2 regions of the Clostridium sp. CS1-1 genome follow, and region 1 is predicted to be linked to the other one. Evidence: predicted binding sites of a transcription regulator. Region 1 holds the regulator's gene; the other holds the start of a gene.
The links. Region 1 encodes CtsR, which represses protease genes until heat stress. Its sites were predicted from a motif close to AAGGTCAANNAAGGTCAAAT; they were not measured.

Region 1 (6,098 bases):
GATTTTCTCTTGATGAATTTTCTTCATTGATTATTTGGCTTACAACCGCCTTTAAATTACTTATAATTTCCTCATCACTTAATCCTAATGTTATTTGATTGGATATTTGATAGATGTTCCCCTTAGCTTTTGAACCTTCTCCGTATAGCCCCCGTACAGTCATTCCAACTTGAGTTATCGCGTTTAAAACTGCATTCATTTTATTGTTTATAGTAAGCGATGGAAGATGTACCATTACAGATGCTCTTAGGCCAGTTCCAATGTTAGTAGGGCAAGTAGTTAGATATCCAAACTTTTCATCAAAAGCATAATCTAGTTTTTCTTCTAGGAGATTATCAATCTTATTACTTAAATCATATACCTCTTCTAAATTTAATCCCGATGTAATACATTGTATTCTTATATGGTCTTCTTCATTAATCATAATGCTTATTGTTTCATTTTTATCTTTAATAAAAGCTGCTTTATTAGTATTGTCTAAAAGATTTTTGCTTATCAAATGTTTTTCTAAGTAAATTTCATTATTAATAGGATTTTCTTCCCAAAGTAAAATGGTTTTAAACTCATCCTCTGTATGAGAGGAGGTATAAAATGCTTCCTCAACCTTTCTTATCAACTTCTTCCCACTATCATCATCTAATTTATGCGGGAATGGCATTTTGTTAAGATTTCTTGCCAATCTTATTCTACTGCTTAATACTAAATCTTCATTTTTACCACGTGATTTTATCCAGTTCTCCATGATTACACCTCCTTACCGGGCTCTCCTTGAAGTTCTTTTATAGCATCTCTAATTTTTGCAGCACTTTCATAGTCTTCCGAAGCAATAGCTCTCTGAAGGTTTTCCTTTAGCTCTAATAATCTTCTTCTCTTTATTATTGTTTCACCAGCTTTTCTAGGTAACTTTCCTGTATGCTCTAAATTTCCTTGAACTCTTTTAATAATAGGTTTCAAGGTCTGTGCAAAGTTACTATAGCATTCGCTACAACCTAGCAATCCTTTTCTTTTAAACTCACTATAAGTATTGCCACAATTGCTACATGAAATATCAAAGTTGTTCTGCGTTTGATTATTTGGACCAACATAGTCCATTATCCCGCTGAGTATTGTCTGAAATGTAAATGGTGATGAGAACTCAATAGCCCCACCTATCCCAAATTCTCCTTTTTCTCTTGCGCATTTTTCACACAAGCTAAATTCCTGCTTAACTCCATTTACTATTTTTGTTATGTGTACAGTAGCATCATTTTTTTTACATACTTCACACAGCATGTTATCACCCCTATAATATGAATTATCTCAATATATTCTAGTGAGCTAATCTATTGACAAATCCAATATTACATAATACAACTTTATCTGAAAAATTATGACTTGTTCAGAATAATTGTAATTATTGACTTCAATATATTAGCTCTCAATCTATTTGTATTCTCTATATAAGTATTTAAGGTCCTATCATTTATTGCGGCTTTTGTAATAATAGCTTCTCTTTCACTAAGAACTCCTATTTCAACTAGACCTTCTATTATCTTTGCACCATCATTGTATGTTATGCTTTCACCTATCCTATCATTTATGACTTGAAGTAATGACTTATCTTTATCTAACTTGATACGTTTGATTATTATATATCCGCCACCACCCCTTTTGCTCTCTATGTAATACCCCTTATCTAGAGTAAACCTTGTCGTTAATACATAATTTATCTGAGACGGAGCACAACTAAAATAATTAGCTAACTCGTTTCTAACAATCTGAAGCTGATTTTCTCCATTGCTTTTCAACATTTCCTTTATAAATTCTTCTATAACATCTGACAATCTTGTCATAAGGATCCTCTCCTGTCTTTGACTTTCTTTGACCTTAATTCCATATTAATATTATCAGTGATTTTATTCAATACTTATATTATCTCAAATTTATAGTTTTATAATCATTATACTAATATACGCTTTAGTTTCTTTTATTTTCTAAAATATTCTCTACGATCCAAGCTAAAAAATGTTGAGAACCAATTGTTATATAATTACACTATAGAACAATTGGTTCTCAATCAAACTCTCCATTATTTACACAAACCAAACTTCTTCTGATATAGTTTTTCTTCTAATACACAAATAATTTTATTATGAAATATTATATTTAGATGCCTTAATGTAGTACTTTCCACCATTATCCTTATTATCCAAATCCACTATAAAATTATTATTCTCTAACATTTTGCATATAAGATTAACATTCTCTCCCTCACTATTATTTATAGTAATTATAAGATTATCATTTTTATTAACTATTGCCATATAATCATAAATACTGCTATAATCACCTAACTCTATTGCTCCACTTATATCCATACGGTATTCAGACATAAAATCTCTCCTTACTGAAATAATTCACATGTTTATTTTCTCTTATAATTTATTAAAATATGCAGAATATTATTCCAATAAAAAACTCCAATAGTACTTTACTATTGGAATTTTCACTAAACTTTATACCTCTTCTTTAATTTTTAGCCTTTTGGATTCTTCAATAACCTTACCAACTTCAGTAGGAGGAACTTCTTCATATCTTTCAAATTTCATTGTAAAGCTTCCTCTTGCTTGTGTCATAGATCTTAAATCCGTTGCATACTTAAACATTTCTGATTGTGGGGCTTCTGCTATTATTTTTTGTTTATCTGAACATGGCTCCATTCCTAGAACCCTACCTCTTTTCTTATTAATATCACCTATTATATCACCCATATAGTATTCTGGAACGATTATCTCAACATGCATAATCGGCTCTAATAATATCGGTTGAGCCTCTGTTAACCCTTTCTTGTAAGCTAGAGACGCTGCTACTTTAAATGCCATTTCAGACGAATCTACTGGATGATATGATCCATCATGCAATATAGCTTTCAGTCTTATAACAGGATATCCAGCCAATACTCCATGCTGTATACACTCTTTGAGCCCTTTCTCTACTGCCGGAATATACTGTCTTGGAACAACTCCACCAACAACTTGATCTACAAATTGTAACTCATCCTCTCCATCTACTCTAGGCTCAAACTTAATTTTTACATCACCATACTGTCCATGACCACCGGACTGTTTTTTATGTTTTCCTTGAACATCCACAACTTTTTTAATAGTTTCTCTATAAGGTATCTTTGGCGTTTGTAATATTACATCTGCACCAAACTTACTTTTTAATTTAGATGCAATTATATCAAGATGTGACTCTCCTAGGCCTGAAACTATGGTTTCAGCATTCTCTATATCTCTTGAAACTTTAAAAGTAGGGTCTTCTTCTAATAACTTATTTAACCCACTAGATATTTTATCTTCATCATTTTTAGACTTTGGCAGAACAGCCATTGATATAACAGGTTCTGGGAATTCGATATTTTCAAAAACTATTGGATTTGAAGCATCACATAAGGTATCTCCAGTACTTGTAAACTGTAACTTTGCTACAGCTCCTATATCACCAGCTATAATCTCACTTGTAGGTATTTGTTGCTTACCTCTTAAAAAATACATAGTACCAATCTTTTCATTCTTATCCTTACTAGCATTATATATAACAGAATCAGACTTAACTTTTCCAGTCACCACTCTGAAAAGTGACAGCTTCCCAACAAAAGGATCTGCTATTGTCTTGAATACAAATGCAGAAAAAGGAGAATTCTCATTTATTACTATATCAATATTACTGTTACTTTTTAAGTTTTTAGCCATAACTGGTAATGTGTTTTCTGGTGATGGGAAACACTCAACTATGTCTTCAAGTAGTGTTTCTATTCCAATTCCCTTTAAAGCTGATCCACACATTACTGGCGTAATCTCACCTTTAGCGCACCCGTTTATCAGTCCGTTGTATATTTCCTCATCACTTAATGTACCTTCACTAAAATACTTATCAAGTAGCACCTCATCAGTTTCAGCTACCGCCTCTACAATCATATTCTTACATTCATCAACTTTATCAATTAGTTCTAGTGGTATATCAGATTCCTTCATACTATTAGTCTTTTCATCAAATATCCTAGCTTTTCTTGAAATTATATTTATAACTCCCCTAAAACTTTCTTCAGTTCCTATAGGATATTGAACCGGTACTACTGATATTCCAAACCTTTCTTTCAAATCTGATAATACCTTGTCAAAGTTAGAGTTTTCTCTGTCTAATTTGTTAATGTACAATGACCTTGGTAACTTATACCTATTAACATATTGCCAGGCCTTTTCTGTACCTACTTGAATGCTAGATACCCCAGAAACAACAATCATAGATGTATCTGACGCTCTTAGTCCTTGTAAAACGTCACCGACAAAATCAAAATATCCAGGCATATCAACTAGATTTATTTTTGTATTATTCCACTCACATGGTAACGTTGAAGTTGATATAGATATTTTTCTCTTCTTTTCTTCTAAATCATAATCACTAACTGTGTTTCCTTCCTCAATTTTACCAAACCTATCTGTGGTTTTAGTATAGTACAATATTGATTCTGCTAAAGTAGTTTTTCCTGAACCGCTATGTCCAATTATACCTACATTCCTCAAATTTTTAGTTGTGTAGTTTTTCATAAGCAATTCCCCCTCACTTTTAGGTTAATTATATATTTCTACTTTAATTTAAAAAACCCTTTAGAATTTATTTAATTTTCTAAATAATTTGATTATATGTTTCCACTTATTTCTTATTTTATGCTTTCTCAAATGGAAATTATTAAAATTTTTTTCTACAGAATTTGCAAATAAAAAAACTAGCTACCTTAAGTAACTAGTTTCTACACATCTATACATAATTATATAATTTTATTCAAAATAAAAATGGCTCCGTGGAGAGGACTCGAACCTCCAACCCTTCGGTTAACAGCCGAATGCTCCGCCGTTGAGCTACCACGGAATATTTTAACCTAGCAGCGACCTACTCTTCCACACAGTCTCCCGTGCAGTACCATCGGCACTGTGAAGCTTAACCATCGTGTTCGGAATGGGAACGGGTGTAGCCTTCACGTCATAACCACTAGATTATATTTAATTTATCAAGAGAATTTTGTTCTCTCAAAATTGCACAGTGATATATTAGGTCAAGCCCTCGACCTATTAGTATCAGTCAGCTGAACATGTTACCATGCTTACACCTCTGACCTATCAACCTTGTGTTCTTCAAGGGGTCTTACTAGCTTACGCTATGGGAAATCTTATCTTGAGGTGGGCTTCACGCTTAGATGCTTTCAGCGTTTATCCCGTCCCGACATAGCTACCCAGCTGTGCTCCTGGCGGAACAACTGGTGCACCAGAGGTCAGTCCATCCCGGTCCTCTCGTACTAAGGACAGCTCCTCTCAAATTTCCTACGCCCGCGACGGATAGGGACCGAACTGTCTCACGACGTTCTGAACCCAGCTCGCGTGCCGCTTTAATGGGCGAACAGCCCAACCCTTGGGACCTACTTCAGCCCCAGGATGCGACGAGCCGACATCGAGGTGCCAAACCTCCCCGTCGATGTGGACTCTTGGGGGAGATCAGCCTGTTATCCCCGAGGTAGCTTTTATCCGTTGAGCGATGGCCCTCCCACGAGGTACCACCGGATCACTAAGCCCGACTTTCGTCCCTGCTCCACTTGTTTGTGTCGCAGTCAGGCTCCCTTCTGCCTTTGCACTCTACGAACGATTTCCAACCGTTCTGAGGGAACCTTTGGGCGCCTCCGTTACTTTTTAGGAGGCGACCGCCCCAGTCAAACTGCCCACCTAACAATGTCCCGTGACCAGATTCATGGCCGCCGGTTAGAATCCCAGTACTGTCAGGGTGGTATCCCAAGGACGACTCCACAAAGGCTGACGCCTCTGCTTCGCAGTCTCCCACCTATCCTGTACAGACAATACCGAGACTCAATGCTAAGCTACAGTAAAGCTCTACGGGGTCTTTCCGTCCAATCGCGGGTAGCGAGCATCTTCACTCGCAATACAATTTCGCCGGATTTGTTGTCGAGACAGTGCCCAAGTCATTACGCCATTCGTGCGGGTCGGAACTTACCCGACAAGGAATTTCGCTACCTTAGGACCGTTATAGTTACGGCCGCCGTTTACTGG
Region 2 (6,098 bases), 2.5 Mb from region 1:
ATGGATAGAATATGATATATTTATATGATTTTGCAAAGATAATAATTGCTTGTTTTTTAGGTGGATTAATAGGCTATCAGAGACAGAAAAAAGGTATGTCAATGGGACTTAGAACCCATATTGTTGTTTGCGTAAGTGCTGCCTTAGTACAAATAATCTCTATAGATTACAATATATTAAACGAAACTAATGTTGATGTAATGAGATTAGGTGCTCAGGTTATATCAGGAATTGGTTTTCTAGGAGTTGCAAGTATTATTAAGGAAGGTAGAACTGTAGTTGGGCTCACCACTGCAGCAACTATATGGTTTATAGCCTGCGTAGGTTTAGCTGTGGGAAGTGGCCTCTATATTCAAGCTTCAATAGCTACTCTTATTATTTACTTTTTTTTGAAAGATGTACTTAATCTAGACAAGAAAATAAAGAAACAGAGAAGTAATGATAATGTTTATGAATTAGAAATTACATTAGATACTATTTTAGAAGATAAGAGTAAGGTTAATGATATATTTGAAACTATTGCTCAGAAGGGATTTGAAGTTTCTGACATTCACATAAACGTAGAGGATAATAGTAGCGTTATAATTGCTATGACAATAATATCGACCTCGGGAAAAGTATCAAATGAAATATTTGCAGATTTGCTTCAATATAATTATGTGAAAAAAATTGACTTTGTTTAGATACAAAGTCAATTTTTTATATTTACATTTTATAATATTTAGAAGAGTAATATGATATCCATAACTGGTGTATTTGTTGAGACTTTAATTCTCCTATTAAGTAAATATACTAACCGCCTAATAAAAATCACTTGTTTATTAGGTTGGGTAATAGATTATAAATTACTTAATTATCTTTATCTGTAGGCTTCCAATATTTTTCTGCCTCTTCTTCCATCTTTGTAAGTCTTTTATAATAATCAGGGAATTCATTTAAATGAGCAAGTGTTATTTTGCCTGTTAAAATCGGATCATCATTAGTAATATTGGTAAATGGGTTGACAGTACCGTGCTCTAATTCAACATTCAATCCAATTCTAAATTGTTCAACATCAAACTTATCAAATTTTATATTAAGATACCAGGCAATCCATAAAGCTTCTTCTTTAGTAAAACTTTTTCTGTTAGGAGTCCTAGCAAAGTAAGGGTATCGATACATAAATATCCTCCTAGAACAAAATTATAATTCTATTCTATGTATATATTTCAAATTTGTTACCTTTTAATAGTAAAGAAGACATAATAAAAATAGATGAATCTAATTACATGAAAATACTCTGTAGCGAGACTTGTAGGTGTTTTTAGAAAATTACTATAAGAATATTCGCGGAATTATATTTACAATTATAATATTATGTAAAGTAATTTAAAAGTAAACAAAAATAAAATTAAAAAACATTAGATATTCGATAGAAAGAGTAATTTGATCATTTTTGTAATAGTATATAGCTCAATAGAAAGCTGTTAAATTATTTAAAGGTAGAGGCTAGATATAGAAAATTTAATAAGTAATAATCATTTGTGTTTTTAGTCAAGATAAAAACAAATTGAATAATTTATAGAATTAAGTAATGAATTTAAAACTTGAGGGATTTATGATTAATTGCATTACCTTGTAATAAATGGACATATTTAACTAAAACATTTATAATATATATGGAACTTAGGGAATAGGGGGATAAAAAAATTGAAAAATAAAATTTTAATTACAGTTATTTGTAGTGTACTTGTACTTTCTTTTAATAAGGTACAAGCTGCAGATTTTACGGATAATCAAACAGTAGATTCAAAGAAAACTTGGACAATTAAATTTAGTAAAGAACTAGGTTATGATGATTTAACTAAGCAGGCTATTACAGTAACCGACAGTAAAGGTAGCAAAGTCAATGCAGAAATTCAATTAGGTCAGGATAATAAAACAGTTATGGTAACAGCTCCTGAAAGTGGATATACCTTAGGTGAAGATTACATATTAAATATAGGAAATGAAGTTCATTCTAATAATGGCAAGCAATTAAAAAACGAACATAAATTACATTTTAATATTAGAAATAATAGTAAATCTTTAAATGAAAAATTTCAAACTAAGATTAAATCTGGTAACTTGTCTTACGGTTATAGTATTGATCAGGTATTAAGTGACATAGATAAGCTCCAGCTTAATACCTTAAATATTCCTGTATTTATAAATATCAGCAGTGATACAAGTGAAATGACTATTGATAAGTTAAGCGAAGATAAAGCCATAAGTTTAATTAATCAGTTGAAGGATAAAAATATAAATGTAATACTAGAGCCCTACCCATGGATAGATGGAGGAAATAAAAATGAAACAGAATGGACTCCAAAGGACATGAAAAAGTTCTTTTCTAACTGGAAAACAAGTGTTTTAAAAACACTAATAGATGATGTTGCAAATCCCTATAATGTACAAGCATTAAATATAGGATCAAACTTTGTCATGATAGAGCCTGAAGAAAATAGTTGGTGTGATACCATAGATTTTGTTAGAAGCAATTATAGAGGATTAGTAACGTATAGAACTAATTTTTGGTATACTGCTGATTGGGATCCACAGTTAACTAGTAAGTATCAAAGCAAACTAAATAACAGACTATTCTCAAAGTTAGATTTTATCTCTATTGCAGCTTATTTTGAACTTACAGACAATAATACAACTGTAGGAACAGATACAGTAGATAATCTAATAAGTGCTATAGAAAGTACACAAATAAATAATAGAAAGCAAAATGTAAAACAGGAAATAAAAAATTTCTATGATAAATGGAAAAAACCAATTTTCTTTGGAGAACTTGGTTTTCCGAGGGTTAATAATGCATCATTTCACCCTTGGGATCCAACATCAAATACTGTTTTAAACAACGTTGAGCAAGCTAATTGCTTTGAAGCCTATAGAAAAACCTTTGAAAATGAGCCTTGGCTTTTAGGAATCTCTATTTTTGCTATAGGAGATAACAGTACTGATAAGCTTTATTATCCAAGTGATGAAAGTGTAGTAATTATTAAAAAATGGTATAGTGGGGAAAAATAGAATTCTGAGATTCAAAAATACTTATAAATTAATGGTATAGGATTGAGTGTCCTCTTTGGTTAAAATAACAAAGGTAATTAGATTACGAAATTAAAAACACCTAGAAAGTATGGTATGCTTTTTAGGTGTTTTTAAGTCTATGAGACTTATAACTACCGGTAAACGTATAAACTCTTCATTTCTCACAAAACTAAAAAAGGAAGAGCACGTACTATAGTTTAAGATTACAATTATAATATTATGTAAAGTTAATCTAAAGTAAACTAAAAATCACAAAAACATAAAAATTAAAATAGAAATAGATAATAAAAATTGAACTTTGACTTTCTTTGACTTTTGTATTATTATCTAATTAAGAAGTAAAATAACTACATAAGAAGGGAAGATGAATTATGAATATAGAAAAAATGACTATAAGAGTACAGCAAAGTTTAAATGACGCTCAATTAACAGCGGTAAAATACAATCACCAACAATTAGATGTAATTCATCTATTTTCGGCATTAGTAAATCAAGAAGATGGATTAGTACCTAATATATTTGAAAAAATGGGTGTAAATTTAAAAGAATTGAAGCAAGATATACATCTTCAATTAAATAAAATACCTAAGATTTTAGGTGAAGGGGCGCAAAGCTCTGGAGTATATGCAACTAGAAGAATAGAAGAAGTTTTAGTTAATGCAAACTTAATAGCTGAAAAATTTAAAGACTCCTATATAAGTGTAGAGCATGTTATGTTAGCCATTATGGATATAGATAAAAAAGGTGTAGTAGGAAGTATATTAGCTAAATTTAGCATAAAAGATTCCGAGTTTATGAAAATATTATCTCAAGTGAGGGGAAGTCAAAGAGTTGACACTCAAGATCCTGAAGGAACTTATGATGCATTATCTAAGTACGGAACAAACTTAGTTGAGTTAGCTAAGAAACATAAATTAGATCCTGTTATAGGAAGAGACGAAGAAATAAGAAGGACTGTCAGAATCCTTTCGAGAAGAACTAAAAACAATCCAGTATTAATTGGAGATCCGGGAGTAGGTAAAACTGCTATAGTAGAAGGACTCGCTGAAAGAATTGTAAGAGGAGATGTACCAGAGGGATTAAAAGATAAGATAATATTCTCATTAGATATGGGAGCATTAATTGCCGGTGCTAAGTACAGAGGAGAGTTTGAAGAAAGATTAAAAGCTGTACTTAAAGAGGTACAAAGCTCTAACGGGAGAATAATATTATTTATAGATGAAATTCATACAATAGTTGGAGCGGGAAAAACTGAAGGAGCCATGGATGCAGGTAATCTTATTAAACCATTACTTGCAAGAGGAGAACTTCACTGTATAGGTGCAACTACCTTTGATGAATATAGGCAATATATTGAAAAAGATAAGGCATTAGAGAGGAGATTTCAAAAAGTATCAGTAGATGAACCTACTGTAGAAGATACTATCTCTATACTAAGAGGTTTAAAGGAAAGATTTGAAATACACCATGGTATTAGAATACATGATTCTGCTATTGTAGCAGCAGCAAAACTTTCTGATAGATATATTCAAGGGAGATTTCTGCCAGATAAGGCTATTGATTTAATAGATGAGGCTGGTGCAATGATAAGAAGTGAAATAGATTCCCTTCCAACTGAATTAGATATGGTTAGAAGAAAGCTATTCCAATTAGAAACGGAAAAAGAAGCCTTGTCAAGGGAAATTGATGATGCATCGAAAGCACGACTTGAAATGTTAAATAAGGAACTTGCAGAGCTTAAAGAAAAAAATGATGAAATGACTGCTAAGTATGATAAAGAAAAAGGCCATATTCTTGAGATAAGGAATCTAAAAGCACAATTGGATGAGGCAAGAGGAAATATTGAAAAATATGAAAGAGAATATGATTTAAATAAAGTAGCAGAATTAAGATATGGACTTATACCAAAACTTGAGGCAGAAATAAGTCAAAAAGAAACAGAAATGAAGGAAAATTATGAAGTAGCTCTACTAAAAGAAGAAGTAACGGAGAATGAAGTGTCTGAAATAGTAGCTAAATGGACTGGAATTCCAGTATCTAAGCTTGTAGAAGGAGAACGGGAAAAACTATTAAAACTAGAAGAAGATTTGCAAAAGAGGGTCATAGGTCAGGATGAAGCAACAAGAAGTGTATCGAATGCAGTTATTAGAGCAAGAGCTGGAATGAAGGACGAAAAAAGACCAATAGGTTCCTTTATATTCCTTGGACCAACTGGAGTTGGAAAAACTGAACTTGCAAAGACCTTAGCTAGAAACCTTTTTGATAGTGAAGAAAATATTATAAGAATAGATATGTCTGAATACATGGAAAAGTATTCAGTATCAAGACTTATAGGAGCGCCTCCAGGATATGTAGGATATGAAGAAGGCGGACAGTTAACAGAAGCGGTTAGAAGAAAACCTTATTCAGTAATCCTATTTGATGAAATAGAAAAAGCTCATGAAGACGTGTTTAATGTATTTCTTCAAATATTGGACGATGGAAGACTGACCGATAACAAAGGAAAAACCGTAGATTTTAAGAACACAATAATAATCATGACTTCTAATATAGGGAGTAACTATCTCCTTGAAAACAAGAGCGAGAATTCTATAGACGAAAATATTAGAACTGATGTAATGAATGAAATGAAGAGAAGATTTAAGCCTGAATTTTTAAATAGATTAGATGATATAATACTATTTAGACCGTTAAATAGTGAGGGAATTAAGAAAATAATAGATATATTCCTTCAAGATGTGAGAAAGAGACTCCACGATAGAAATATCACTATGAAGATTACTGAAGCTGCAAAGGAACTTTTAGCTGAAGAGGGCTATGACCCGGTTTATGGAGCTAGACCACTAAGAAGATATATTGAAAATACTTTGGAAACAAGCATTGCTAGAAAGATAATCGCTGGGGAAGTCTATGATGGGTGCACTGTAATTGTTGATAGTAATGAAGAGAATATTTTAATTACGATTGAATAAAAATCATTATGTGAAGGCTGTGCTGAATTAATTAGCACGGCCTTCAACTTT

Region 2: the regulator CtsR is predicted to act here: its motif matches at 3,372-3,391, upstream of clpB (ATP-dependent chaperone ClpB).

What each region holds. Positions count from the first base shown of each region.
Region 1 covers NZ_CM148680.1:4,820,290-4,826,387, forward strand. The annotation lists gene AC0N0V_RS22825 (protein arginine kinase) at 1-742, opposite strand, end outside; gene AC0N0V_RS22830 (UvrB/UvrC motif-containing protein) at 745-1,272, opposite strand; gene AC0N0V_RS22835 (CtsR family transcriptional regulator) at 1,368-1,832, opposite strand; gene AC0N0V_RS22840 (hypothetical protein) at 2,130-2,372, opposite strand; gene fusA (elongation factor G) at 2,496-4,589, opposite strand; tRNA gene AC0N0V_RS22850 (tRNA-Asn) at 4,837-4,911, opposite strand; rRNA gene rrf (5S ribosomal RNA) at 4,920-5,036, opposite strand; rRNA gene AC0N0V_RS22860 (23S ribosomal RNA) at 5,092-6,098, opposite strand, start outside.
Region 2 covers NZ_CM148680.1:2,312,905-2,319,002, reverse strand. The annotation lists gene AC0N0V_RS10865 (MgtC/SapB family protein) at 12-683, shown strand; gene AC0N0V_RS10860 (DUF5661 family protein) at 850-1,161, opposite strand; gene AC0N0V_RS10855 (glycoside hydrolase family 113) at 1,690-3,054, shown strand; gene clpB (ATP-dependent chaperone ClpB) at 3,447-6,047, shown strand.